3 regions of the Streptomyces sp. NPDC096040 genome follow, and region 1 is predicted to be linked to each of the others. Evidence: riboswitches for the same ligand, from Rfam matches in the RefSeq annotation. Region 1 holds a riboswitch; each other region holds the start of a gene.

What was found. Region 1 has a riboswitch for cyclic di-AMP ahead of ABTY98_RS02770 (C40 family peptidase). Riboswitches for the same ligand answer to the same signal wherever they lie in the genome.
Region 2: it holds a riboswitch for cyclic di-AMP, as region 1 does, so the genes downstream of both, ABTY98_RS31375 (M23 family metallopeptidase) here and ABTY98_RS02770 (C40 family peptidase) in region 1, are expected to answer to the same signal.
Region 3: it holds a riboswitch for cyclic di-AMP, as region 1 does, so the genes downstream of both, ABTY98_RS19725 (C40 family peptidase) here and ABTY98_RS02770 (C40 family peptidase) in region 1, are expected to answer to the same signal.

What each region holds. Positions count from the first base shown of each region.
Region 1 is NZ_JBEOTA010000002.1:199,843-204,321, reverse strand. It holds gene ABTY98_RS02770 (C40 family peptidase) at 1-1,612, opposite strand, end outside; cyclic di-AMP (ydaO/yuaA leader) riboswitch at 1,621-1,795, opposite strand; gene ABTY98_RS02765 (DUF1996 domain-containing protein) at 2,126-4,090, shown strand; gene ABTY98_RS02760 (flavodoxin family protein) at 4,182-4,479, shown strand, end outside.
Region 2 is NZ_JBEOTA010000027.1:88-4,566, forward strand. It holds gene ABTY98_RS31370 (GntR family transcriptional regulator) at 196-891, opposite strand; gene ABTY98_RS31375 (M23 family metallopeptidase) at 1,104-1,859, opposite strand; cyclic di-AMP (ydaO/yuaA leader) riboswitch at 1,872-2,035, opposite strand; gene ABTY98_RS31380 (M16 family metallopeptidase) at 2,261-3,649, opposite strand; gene ABTY98_RS31385 (M16 family metallopeptidase) at 3,646-4,479, opposite strand, start outside.
Region 3 is NZ_JBEOTA010000013.1:158,100-162,578, forward strand. It holds gene ABTY98_RS19705 (8-amino-7-oxononanoate synthase) at 1-577, shown strand, start outside; gene ABTY98_RS19710 (DUF397 domain-containing protein) at 637-864, opposite strand; gene ABTY98_RS19715 (helix-turn-helix domain-containing protein) at 874-1,734, opposite strand; gene ABTY98_RS19720 (ATP-binding protein) at 1,947-2,405, shown strand; gene ABTY98_RS19725 (C40 family peptidase) at 2,439-2,912, opposite strand; cyclic di-AMP (ydaO/yuaA leader) riboswitch at 2,916-3,097, opposite strand; gene ABTY98_RS19730 (hypothetical protein) at 3,460-3,768, opposite strand; gene ABTY98_RS19735 (ATP-dependent Clp protease proteolytic subunit) at 3,776-4,411, opposite strand.

The sequences.
Region 1 (4,479 bases):
GCACGAGGAGAGAACCGGTGTCGGCGACGGCTCCGGGGGCGAAGGTGGCTGCGGTGGTGGCTGGGGGCGTGGTGGGGAGCGGGGCGGTGATCATCGGGGGTGCGGTCGGGATGGGCGCGGTGACTACCGGGGCTGCCGGGGGGAGCGGAGCCGGAGCGGCTGGGGCGGCGGTGGCCATGGTCATGGGGGGCGCGGTCGTCGCTGCGGCGGACGCCATCATCGCCCAGGGAGGGTCCGTCACGGCCGTGGGCGTCGCCGCCGGGGCGGTGGTGTAGGCGGCGGCCGCGGGCTGCGTTCCGGCGGCGTAGGCGCCCATGTCGGCGGCGGGCGCCGCGGGGAAGGCGCCGGTGCCCCAGTCGTCCGACGACATGGCGTATGCGGCGGCGGGATAAGCGGGATAAACGGTCTCCGCGGCGGCCGGGGGCGCGCTGACGTAGGCGGCGGTCGCGGCCGGCATCATGCCCTGGAAGGGGCCGGTGTCCATCGGAGCCGAAGCGGCCGCCGCCGGCATGGCGGGCGCTGCGGTCGGGAAGGCGCCGGTGTTCATGGGGGCCGCGGTCGGGAAGGCGCCCGTGTCGTCCGGCATCGGGAACGTACCCGTGGCGCCGGGCGTCATGACCCGGAAGGAACCGGTGTCGCCCGGGCTCGCGGTCGGTGTGGCACTCGCGTTGGTGGGGGAGACGGCCGGGAAGGTGTCCGTACGGCCCGGGGTCATGATGCGGAAGCCGCCGGTGTCCGCCGGGGACATGGGCCGGCCGGCGCCCGGGGTCATGACCTGGAAGGAGCCGGTGTCCGTCGCGGGCACCACCGGTATGGCACCCGTCTCCGTCACGGTCACCGCCGGGAAGGCGCCCGTACCGGTCAGGGCGTCGGTCCGGAAGGCGCCGGTGTCGCCGTACTGTCCGGGCATGCCGGCGGCGGCCGGCCACTGCTGCGCCGGGATCTGTGCCCCGGGCGTCGGCCAGGGGGACTGCGCGACCGGCGCGGGCTGCGGGACCGGGGCGGGCGCGGGCGGTTCGAGCGCCGCGATCGCGCGCTGTCCGGTGCGCTGGGACAGCAGCTCACGCGCCTTGGCGATCTTCAGCTGGTTCTTGGTCTTGGACGTGCCCGGCGCCTGGCGCTGCGGCGCGGCGACGGCCGGCAGCGCCTTGGGCGCACTCGACGGTCCCGGCGGCAGCGCCGCGGGGGACCCGGCCGTCAGTTCCAGCTTCGGGCGCTCGGTCAGCTCGCGGACGACCTCGATGTCGCTGTTCGCGGCCGGTCCCGCGGTCAGCTCGGGCCGGGACGGGCCGGAGCCCTCCAACTGGCCGAGCAGGTCGGCGGCCATGGCGCTGACTGGCCGCCGCGGGCCGGGCCGCGCGGGCTGCCGGTCGGCGGGCAGCGCCGCCGGGACACTCGGCCCCAGTCGCGAGCGCGCGCTGTCGAACCACTCCCGGGCGATGTTGTCGAGGCCCGGGTCGTCACGCCGGGGCCGCTTGAAGAGCGGGACACCGCGGGACCGCGAGCCCCCGTTCATCGCACGTGTGGCGTTGTAGTTCCCGGTGGCGTTCTCGGCCTGGTCGTAGAGGCTGTCGATCCGCTGTCGAACCTCGTCACGGCTCTCGGGCGCCATGGGGGTCGTGCTCCTTCCGTGCTCCGCCTACCGAGTTAGCTGTCGGGTTCGGGCGGGTCGATCCGGAAGGCATGCCCTACGGCCCTTGCCCCTAAGGGCAGTTGGCCGATTCACCCCAGTGGTTCGGTTGGGTCCCCGGCTCCGGATCGCCCCGTTGGGCACCGGATTCGGCGGAGGCCGCGCGGCCCGACGGGATTCGCCGGGGGGAGCCGAGCGGCTTGCCCGTCAACTTAGCCAACTTGTGTCACTCGTGTGAAGGTTGACGTGCGTAATGTCCGATACGTATTTGTGATGTTCGTCGTAGCGTTCGGGACCAGACCGCCGCCCAAGGGGGCGCTTCCTGTGAGGTCACCGTGAATTCGCGGGACCGTTGAACACGGTGGCGCCACGCTGCGTATGTGACGGGGGATTTCCATGTCCGGCCGACCGACACGCAGGGGAACGACCTTGAGACCCAACAGGCGCAGACGCCCGACCGGCGCACAACGCGCGACCTTCGCAGCGGTCGCGCTGATGCTCGGCGGCGGAGTACTGGTCGCGGTGAACGTCTACGCCTCGGCCACCGAAGGCGGTTCGGACCAGCAGTCCGGGCAGATCGCCACCGGCCAGGTGCTGTCCGCGCCCACCGTGTACTGCCCCGACATCGGCAGCCGGCTGACGGACGTGCCCGACGGGGCCCGGGCCGACGTCGACGGTGAACTCGCGCAGCTGGACCAGCAGATCGCGGCCGCCTACCAGCAGCTCAAGGAGTCCGCCGCGGCGATCCAGCAGAACCCCGGCCTCGCCGACCGGACGATCCTGGATCCGCTGAAGGAGAAGCGGTCCGAATCCCTCCAGCGGATCGCCGACGCCGTCGACCGCGAGGGCGACCGCCGCCCCCAGGGCCTCGACGACCTCGCCGCGTGCACCCTGCGCTCCTCGGACCAGAGCGGCGGGCAGTCAACGGCGCCGCAGGACAGCGCCACGCCGAGCCAGCGCGCCAGCGCCGGCGCCGGTGTCGGCGGCCAGGGTGGCAACGGCCCGGTCGCCGCCGACTACGCCGACATCACCACCGTCCAGCCCAACGTCACGACCCCGGCCGAGCAGCCCGGCGGCTCCACCGGCACCTTCGCCTCCAGCTGCGGTGTCAACGCGAACGGCCTGTTCAATTCGGACAACGTGATCGTCGCGCCCGGTGTCTCCAACGGCGCCCACCACTTCCACGACTACGTCGGCAACCAGTCCAACAACGCCTTCGCCAGCGACGACGACCTCGCGAACGCCGACACGAGCTGCGCGGACCAGGGCGACAAGTCCACGTACTACTGGCCCGTACTGCGGCTGCAGAACGGCAGGCAGGAGCGGGACGCCGAGAAGCCGGGTGGCGGCACCGAGGGCAACGCCGGTCAGATCGTGACGGCGAAGGAGGTCACGCTCACCTTCGAGGGCAACCCGAGCTCCAAGGTCACCGAGATGCCGCGGCTGCTGCGCATCATCACCGGCGACGCCAAGGCCTTCGTCAACGGCCCGGCCAACGCCAACGCCTCCTGGAGCTGCACCGGTTTCGAGGACCGGCAGCTCAAGGACAAGTACCCGCTCTGTCCCTCGGGCAGTGACGTCGTACGCACGTTCAAGTTCCAGAGCTGCTGGGACGGCCGGAACATCGACAGCGCCAACCACCGCACCCACGTGGCGTTCGCCGCGGCCGACGGCAGCTGCCCGGCCGGTTTCCGGGCGATCCCGCAGCTGGTGCAGCGCATCGTCTACGACGTCGACGCGCCGAGCCTCCAGGACGGCGGCCGTACGGTCCCGCTGTTCGCGGTGGACTCGTTCCCCGAGCAGCTGCACAAGCCGGTCACCGACCACGGCGACTTCATCAACGTCTTCGACGAGAGCCTGATGCGGAAGATGGTCGACTGCATCAACTCCGGTCGCACCTGCGGGGCGGGGGCCGACGAGCAGCCGCCGTCGCAGAGCGCCGACCCCGTCCCGTCCGAGTCGGCGAGCCCGGAGAACCCGCCGTCCGACACGGCGAGCCCGGTCACCGAGCCGAGCGACACGGCGGCCCCGGCCGACCCGCCGGCCGAGTCCGAGAGCGCCCAGCCCTCCGAGCCCCCGGCCGAGTCCGAGAGCGCGGAGCCATCCGAGCCCCCGGCCGACCAGCCCGCCACGGGAACCGCCCCCACCGGCAACACCGGTCTGCCGAGGGTCTACACGAGCAGTTCACCCAAGAAGTCGTCGGGCACCACATCGGGTGGCGGTGACATCAGCCGGCCGACCGAGCGGCCCGAAACCCCGACCCCGACCAGCACGGCGAGCGCGGCCGGTGCCGCTCCGGTGGGTCAGGAGACCCCGTCGACCGCACCCCAGACCGAGCCGCAGGCCGTCCAGGGCGATCTCGCCGAGACCGGCGCCCACCTCTGGCCCGCCCTCCTCGGCGGACTGCTGCTGGCCTCCGGGTTCGTGCTGCTGTGGCGCACCCGCTGGACCTCGTCCTGACGGAGACGTACCGCGGCTCATGGCCGGCCTGGTCCAGACGGCACCTCCTGCGCGTTTGCCGTCGGCGGGCTCGGCGCGGCAGGGTGCCGGTGTGTCTACCTTGCTGATCGTCCACCACACGCCCTCACCGCACTGCCAGGCCATGTTCGAGGCCGTGGTCTCCGGGGCGACGACCCCGGAGATCGAGGGGGTGCGGGTCGTGCGGCGGGCCGCCCTGTCCGCCACGGCCTCCGACGTTCTCGCGGCCGACGGCTACCTCCTGGGCACCCCGGCCAATCTCGGATATGTCTCCGGCGCCCTCAAACATTTCTTCGACCAGATCTACTACCCATGCCTGGACGAGACGCAGGGCCGTCCTTTCGGCGCCTATGTGCACGGCGGCAACGACG
Region 2 (4,479 bases), on a different contig from region 1:
AGCGGGTCTTTATGAACGGCCGCCATTCATGCGTGGCCGGACTTTGCGCCGGGCATAGTTAATTATCCGCCGGGCACACCGATAGCGCGCCATCGGAAATTCCGGGCGCGCGCGAAATAGGGGCGACGGAGGCCACTGAAGGGCAACGGAAATACTGCTCCACCGAATAACACCCCTTTGTATACGGCGCCCGTGTTAATGCCGCAGGCCCGACACGTTTACGGGATGTTGCGAAGTCCTCACACCGTTCACCCGGTCCGTGCCGCCGGAAAAGCGCAGCCGGTGGGAGATCGTGGACCGCTCGGTGTGCAGCGCGGTGATCGCCCGCGCGCGCTCGCCGTCGCCGCGCGTCACCGCGTCCACGATGGCACCGTGCTCGGCCCAGGACTCCACGGGGTTGACGGGTGCGTCGACGGCGTACATCCAGGCGATCTTGTGGCGCAGCTGGGTGAGTGTCGAGGTCAGGGCGTGGCTGCCGGTGGCCTGGGCGAGCGTCTCGTGGAACCAACCACCCAGGGAGCGCAGGTCCTCGCTGCCGCCCCTGCGGGCCCGTTCCTGGCCCAGCCTGACGAGTCCGCGCAGCACCTTGAGGTGGGCCTCGGTGCGGCGCTGGGCGGCGCGGGAGGCGCCGAGCGGCTCCAGGAGCAGGCGCATCTCCAGCAGGTCGGCGGCCTCCTGCTCGGTCGGTTCCGCGACGCACGCACCCGCGTGCCGACGCGTCACCACGAAGCCCTCGGCCTCCAGGGTGCGCAGGGCCTCGCGGACGGGGACGCGCGAGACGCCGTAGCGACGGGCCAGGAGTTCCTCGGTGAGCCGGCTGCCGCGCTCGTAGACACCCGCGACGATGTCGTCCCGGATCGCTGTGCATACCGAGTGCGCCGGAATCCGCATGTCCGACCTCCGCCTTAATCCCCGTGAAACGCCGCCGAGTGACGTCCGTTCCGTGACTCTATTGCAATGAGCGGGAATTTCCGACGGCGGCCCGGAATCCATGCATATTTTTTGGACACCGGAGTCACGAAAACGACGAAAGCCCCGACTCCGGGGGCCGGGGCTTCGGGGCTCTCGCCAGGTGACGTCACATGGTCATCGCCGTGGTCGGGTCAGACGTTCAGGCCGTGCTTGCGGAGGTAGGCGACCGGGTCGACGTCCGAGCCGTACTCGGGGGTCGTGCGGGCCTCGAAGTGGAGGTGGGGGCCGGTCGCGTTGCCAGTCGCGCCGGAGAGGCCGATCTGCTGGCCGGGGGTGACCTTCTGGCCCACCGTGACGCCGATGGACGACAGGTGGCCGTACTGGGTGTACATGCCGTCGGCCATCTTGATGACGATCTGGTTGCCGTACGCTCCGCCCCAGCCGGTGGTCACGACCGTGCCGGTGCCGACGGCGTGCACCACCGTGCCGCTGGCTGCGTGGAAGTCGATGCCGGTGTGGGCGCCGGAGGACCACAGGGAGCCGCCGGTCTTGTAGCCGGTGGAGACGTACGAGTCGGAGATCGGCGCGACGAAGGCGTTGAGGCGCTTGCGCTCGGCCTCCCGCGCGGCGCGCACCTTGGCCTCGCGCTCCTTCTTGACCTTCTCCGCAGCCTTCTTGCGCGCGGCCTCCTCGGCCGCCTTGCGCTCGGCGGCGGCCTTCTGCGCGGCGGCCTGGGCGTCGATCTGGTCGGCGACGGAGTCGCTGACCGTGATGACCGGGGTGAGGCCGGTCTGCTCGACGGAGTTCTCGGCGGCGAGCGCCGGGGCGGCCGAGACGGTGCCGATGACACCCGTGGCGGTGAGGGCCGCGATGCCGGCGGCCTGCGCGGTGGTGCGCTTCACCCGGCCGGGACGACGGTGCTTCCCGGAGGCGCACATGAACGCCATGTAGAGGCTGGTCCTTTCCTTCCCTCTCGCCTACCGGGTTAGCTGACGGGTTCGGAGCAGGAAGGTCTCCTACGGGCCCCCTCGCGGCTCGCGTGGGCGCCCGATTCACCCCAGGGACTGCATGGGTCCCCGGCTCCCCTGGCTCGCGCCGTACGGGGACTCGGCGATGGCTGTCCGGTGCCGCGGGCGCGGCGCACTGCCTGACGGACAGCCCGGAAGAACCTACGAGGACGTCCTCACAATGCCCAAACGGATCACGGTTTTTGTCGCGTATCCCACAGGGCAGACAGGCAACCTCCGCCCCAATTCGGACATTGGGCGGCCCTGGTGACGCGACAGTCACCAGGGCCGCTGCACGCGCGCGTGCCGCTCGTCCGGCCGCGCTGCTTGCTTCGCTCTGCCTACTCCGCGGCGACGACCGTGACTTCGCCGATACCGAGGGCCTCCACGGGCTCCTTGATCTGCGCCGCGTCGCCGACGAGAACGGTCACCAGGTGGTCCACCGGGAAGGCGTTCACGACCGCCGCGGTGGCCTCCACAGTGCCGGTGGCGGCCAGTTGCCGGTAGAGCGTGGCCTGGAAGTCGTCGGGCAGATGCTGCTCGACCTGGTCGGCCAGGGTGCCGGCGACGGCCGCCGCCGTCTCGTACTTGAGCGGCGCCACGCCGACCAGGTTCTGCACGGCGACGTCACGCTCGGCGTCCGTGAGGCCCTCGGCGGCGAGGGTGCGCAGCACCGTCCACAGGTCCTGGAGCGCCGGGCCGGTGTTCGGGGTGTCCACGGAGCCGCTGACGGCGAGCATCGAGGCGCCGCTGCCGTCGGGGGCGGACCGCAGGACCTGCCCGAAGGCGCGGACGCCGTAGGTGTAGCCCTTCTCCTCGCGCAGGACGCGGTCCAGGCGGGAGGTGAGGGTGCCGCCCAGGCAGTACGTACCGAGCACCTGGGCGGGCCAGACGCGGTCGTGCCGGTCGGGGCCGACGCGGCCGATGAGCAGCTGCGTCTGGACGGCTCCGGGGCGGTCCACGATGACGACACGGCCGGTGTCGTCGGCGGACACCGGGGGAACGGGCCGGGGCTGGGCGGTGGAGCCGCGCCAGGCGCCCAGGGTCTCGCCCAGCAGCTCGTCCAGGTCGATGCCGGTCAGGTCGCCGACGACGACCACCGTGGCGGTGGCGGGCCGTACATGCCGGTCGTAGAAGGCGCGTACGGAGGCCGCGTCGATCTTCTCGACGGTGTCCTCGGTGCCCTGGCGCGGACGGGACATCCGCGCGGTCGACGGGAACAGCTCCTTGTAGAGCTCCTTGGCGGCCCGGCGGCTGGGGTTGGCCAGCTCGTGCGGGATCTCGTCGAGGCGGTTGCGGACCAGCCGCTCGACCTCGCTGTCGGCGAAGGCCGGCGCCCTGAGCGCGTCGGAGAGCAGTCCGAGCCCCTTGCCCAGGCGGGAGGACGGGACCTCCAGGCTGAGCCGGACACCGGGGTGGTCGGCGTGTGCGTCGAGGGTGGCGCCGGCGCGCTCCAGCTCGGCGGCGTACTCCTCGGCGGAGTGCTTGTCGGTGCCCTCGGAGAAGGCGCGCGCCATGATGGTGGCGACGCCGTCCAGGCCGGCCGGCTCGGCGTCCAGGGGTGCGTCCAGGAGCACCTCCACGGCGACGACCTGCTGGCCGGGGCGGTGGCAGCGCAGCACGGTCAGCCCGTTGTCCAGGGTGCCGCGCTCGGGGGCAGGGAAGGCCCAGGGGCGGGCCTCGCCCGCTTGGGGCCGGGGGTGGAAGTCCATGGTGGCGAGCTCGGTCACTTGGCCGTCTCCTCGTCGTCGTGCTCGGCGGTGGCGGCTTCGACCGTGGCCTCGGCCTCGGGGTCCTCGGGTACGTCGGCGTCCTCGACCGCCTCCGGGGACTTGGGCTCGTAGACGAGCACCGCGCGGTTGTCGGGCCGCAGACGGGCCTTGGCGACCTCCTGGACCTCTTCCGGGGTCACCGCGAGGACGCGCTGGACGGCGGTCAGGGCGAGCTGCGGGTCGCCGAACAGGACGGCGAACCGGCACAGTTCGTCCGCGCGGCCCGCGACCGTGCCCAGCCGGTCCAGCCACTCGCGCTCCAACTGGGCCTGGGCGCGCTCCATCTCCTCGGGCGTGGGGCCCTCCTCGGCGAACCGGGCGAGCTCTTCGTCGATGGCGGTCTCGATGACCGGAACCTCGACGTCACCGGAGGTCTTCACGTCCAGCCAGCCCAGGGATGGCGCGCCGGCGAGCCGCAGCAGGCCGAAGCCGGCGGCGACGGCCGTACGGTCGCGCCGTACGAGCCGGTTGTAGAGGCGGGAGGACTCGCCGCCGCCGAGGACGGTGAGGGCCAGGTCCGCCGCGTCGGACGCGCGCGTGCCGTCCTCCGGGAGCCGGTAGGCGGCCATCAACGCCCGCGCGGGCACCTCCTCCACGACGGCCTCGCGCAGCTGCTCGCCGATGACGTCGGGCAGCGAACCGTCACGCGGAGTGGGCTTGCCGTCGTGTGCCTGGATGGAACCGAAGTACTTCTCGATCCAGGCGAGGGTCTGCTTCGGGTCGATGTCGCCGACGACAGACAGGACCGCGTTGTTGGGCGCGTAGTAGGTACGGAAGAACGCCCGCGC
Region 3 (4,479 bases), on a different contig from region 1:
GGAGCGCGGCGCCGGGCTGCTCGTGGACGACGCCCACGGGCTCGGGGTCCTCGGGGACGGCGGGCGGGGCGCGCCGTACGCGGCCGGGCTCCGCGGCGCCGACGACGTGGTCGTCACGGCGACCCTCTCCAAGTCGCTGGGCAGCCAGGGCGGGGCCGTGCTCGGCCCGACCCGGGTGATCGACCATCTGGTGAACGCGGCCCGGACCTTCATCTTCGACACCGGCCTGGCCCCGGCCGCCGCGGGCGCGGCCCTGGCGGCGCTACGGCTGCTGCGCCGCGAGCCGGAACGAGCGGTGCGGGCCCGCGAGGTCGCCGCGGAACTGCACGCACGGCTGACCGCCGCGGGTCTGGAAGCGGTACGTCCGGACGCCGCGGTGGTCTCCGTGCGGGCACCGTCCCCGGAGGGGGCCGTGCGGTGGGCGGCCGACTGCCGTACGGCAGGCCTGGCCGTGGGCTGTTTCCGTCCGCCTTCCGTGCCGGACGGCATCTCACGGCTCAGGCTGACCGCCCGTGCGGACCTCTCCGGGGCCGAGATCGAACGCGCTGTACAGGTGATCGGCGAGACACGACCATGAGTCGGCGTGACACGGCCGGGCCTTGCCCATATGCGGATACGGAGTCGGTTACGGGCTGATCAGCCGGTGAGCGCCGACACGAAGCCCGCCCAGCTCCCGGGGGAGAAGAGCAGCGCGGGTCCGGCCGGATCCTTGGAGTCGCGCACGGCGAGCAGTCCGGTCAGCGGACCGGAGTGCGGCCGTGCCGTCTCCACACAGTTGTTCGCTCCGGTGCTGTAGCTGCTGCGCAGCCACCGCAGTCCGTGCAGATCAGCACTTGAAGGTACGTTCCGAGGCAGTGCAGTCATGGTGCCTCCTTACGCGCCGTCACCTATCCCGGCGATGTAATCCAACGAGTCCTCGGTCGAAAGGGCGTGGATCTGAAGGGTGTTGAAGGCCTCCGCGTACGCCTGGAGGTCTTCTTTCCGTTCGAGGTAGAGGCTACTCGTCAACTGGTCGACAACAACCACATCCAGATCAGAAGTGCTCGGAAATGAGAAGATTACGAAAGGACCGGTGATGCCGATATGGGCTCCGGCCGAGAACGGCAGCACCTGGAGCCGTACCTGGGGCAACCGGGCCGCCTCCACCAGCCGCTCCAGCTGTCTGGCCATCACGCCCGGGCCGCCGACCTCCCGGCGCAGCACCGCCTCGTCAAGGACCGCGCTCAGTTCCAGCGGCGGACGGTTTCGCAGCACGTCCTGCCTGGCCAGACGCACCTTCACCAGGGCGTCCAGCGCCTCGTCGTCGAGCCCGTCCACGGCCGCCCGGGTCACGGCACGCGCGTACTCGGGGGTCTGCAGCAGCCCCGGTACGACCGAGGTCTCCAGCGTGCGCATCGCGCTGGCCTGCGACTCCAGACTGATGAAATCCCGGTAGGTGGGCGGCAGCACCCCGCGATAGGCATGCCACCAGTGGTGCCGCCCGGCGGTGTCCTCCGACCCCGCCAACACCAGCAGCAACTCCCGCAGTTGCCCCTCGACCACGCCGTAGGCGTCGAGGAGTAACCGCACATCGGCCGGTTTCACACCGCTGGCGCCGGTCTCGATCCGGCTCACTTTCGACTGATGCCAGCCCACCAGACGAGCGGCCTCGCCGCTCGTGAGGCCGGCGCCGGTGCGCAGCGTGCGCAGTTCGGCGCCCAGTTTCCGGCGGCGTACCGCGGGACCGTTCTGCATGGGCTACTCCTTACTCCTTCCGAGCCGCCCAAATACGCTCTGAGGTCGCAGAGTTCACCGCATCGAGCGACAGATATATGCATATCTTGGTGGATCGCTCCCCTGACCGCCCTGGTAATGGCAGTCTGACGAAGAAGCACCAGTCCGGGACCGTACTCGAACCATCCGCGCCGTGTCGGGCTCCGGTCCCGTGGGAAAGGGACGACGTCGCCATGGCAGACCACCTGGAAGCATCCGTCACTCTGCCGAGCGATCCCGCCTCGGTCTCCGCGGCCCGCTCCTATGTGCTGGGCACCCTCGCGGAATGGGGGCTGCCACCGGAGACGGAGACCGCGGACACCATCCGCCTCATTGTCTCCGAGCTCGCCACCAACGCGGTGCAGCACACCTTCGGGCAGTCACCCACCTTCACGGTGGACCTCGTCCTCCACCGCGACGAACACCTGCGCATCGGCGTCACGGACAGCCATCCGCGCTTCCCCAAGAGACTCCCCGCCGCGGTGCAGCAGGACAACGGGCGCGGCATGGTCATCATCCGCTGGCTCACCGCGGAGTGCGGCGGCAAGCTCCGGGTGCGCCCCACCCGGGAGGGCGGCAAGACCGTCTTCATCGAGCTGCCCTGGGCAGTACCGGCCGGCACGGTCACCGTGGCCGGCCAGCAGGAACCGTAGCCCTGAGCTCCTGCCGGCCGACTCTCGGCGGGGTCAGCTGACCCGGCCGTACCAGACGCTCCGCGTCCAGATCTTCTGGAGCTTCACCACGTCCCCGGTCTTCGGGGCGTGCCAGATCCTTCCCTTCCCGGCGTAGATGCCGACGTGGTACACGCTGGAACCCGAGTGGAAGAAGACCAGGTCCCCGGCCTTGCGGTTGCCGGCCGAGATGTGACGGGTCTTGTTGTACTGCTGGGCCGCCGTACGCGGGAGCTTCTTGCCCGCTTTCTTGAACGAGTACAGCGTGAGCCCGGAGCAGTCGAACCGGTTCGGCCCGGTGGCGCCCCACCTGTAGGGCGAGCCCTTTTTCGAGGCAGCGATCTGAAGTGCCTTCGTCGCTATCGTGGCGGCCGAGGCGTCGGAGGCGACACCCGGGATCACGATGGAGCCACCCACGGCGGCGATGGTGAGCGCCGAGGCCGTGCCGGCCCGCGCCATCAACGACGGAACACGATTGAGCGCAGTCATGCGCAACCCTTCGTCAGCCGCCTGTGAAGGATGACCTGTCGGATTCGGGCTGGCGAAGTTGCCCGGCCGCGTTGCCGCGGCTTCACCCCAAGGGCTGCTCGGCCCGGTCATGGTGCGACCGTTCCGGCGACCCGTCGTGCTTGGGTCCTCCACTCCTGCCGATCCACTTCCGTCGACCGGTCATCCAGGCGGCGGCAGGACTCGGCGTCCGCCCGGACCGCCCCGCCGTTGTAGCGGGGGCTTGTCGTCGACAGGGATCTTCACTCACGCCTGTCCGAAAATCCCAACGGAATCGGGGATTTGTGGGTTTACTCACCACCCACCCGTTCGGGTGGACAGTGTTGTGTTCGATTATCCGTCAACTGCCCTGCGTAGCCCCGGACCTGCGCCGAAGCCTTCCGCGGGCACCTCCGGGCGCGCACGTCGAGCGACCTCGGCGGTCAGGTAAAACCACGCCAACCTCCGCCGAACGGCGGTAACCCCTTTGGGTCGTTTCGACTCCGGTCCGGTCGGCCGGTGGACGTGTCGCACCGGACTTCCGCGTGCGTCACCGTACGCAGTCGGGCGGGAGTGCGACGCGGGCGGTCCGGCGCTCACCGTCGAGTACCCGCAATGCCCTTGCCAGCGTGTCCCCGTGGAGCTCCGTCTCACCCCGTCGGTGCATCAGGGCCAGTGCGTCGCGCAGCTCGGACGCCGCGCGCACCAGCGCCTGCGCGGCGCGCAGCCCACGATAGGTGTCCTCGTTCTGCGCCGGGTTGATACGGCCCAGCAGATCGACCACGTCCAGGTAACGGTCGATCAACTCGCCCTCGGCGCGGGTCAGCGCGGGCAGCGGCGGAAGCTCCGGTGGCAGCATCGGCCGCTCACCCCGCGTCCGGCAGACCGAGGGAGGTCCTGTGGCTGGGCACGACCCGGTCCACCAGCCCGTACGCCAGCGCCGCTTGCGCGTCCAGGACCAGATCCCGCTCCAGGTCCTGGTGGACTTGGTCCGGCGTGCGCCCGGTGTGCCGGACGAGCATCTCTTCGAGCAGCGCGCGGATCCGGTCCAACTCCGCCGCCTGGATGACCAGATCACTCGGCTGGCCCTGTACCGGTTCCGGCAGCGACGGCTGCTGGAGCACGATGCGCGCACCCGGCAGCACGGACCGCTTGCCGGGTGTGCCCGCCGCGAGCAGCACCGCGGCCGACGCGCCGGCCTGCCCCAGGCAGATCGTCTCCACGTCACAGCCGACGTACTGGACCGTGTCGTAGATCGCGGCCATCGCGCTGAACGAACCGCCCGGAGAGTTGATGTACAGCGAGATGTCCCGCTCAGGCGCCGCGTGCTCCAGGTACATGAACTGCGCCATCACATCGTTGGCCGAGGTCTCGTCGACGGGCGTGCCGAGGAAGACGATCCGCTCCTCCAGCAGCTTCGAGTACGGATCAAGAGTGCGCTGCCCGGCGCTGGTGCGTTCGGTGAACTCGGGCAGGACGTAGCGGGCGGACGGTCGGGTCATGGCGTACCCCTCCTCGCGGCTGAGGCGTCTCAGCGGCCGGACTCTCACTACAAAATGTACAGGACGTA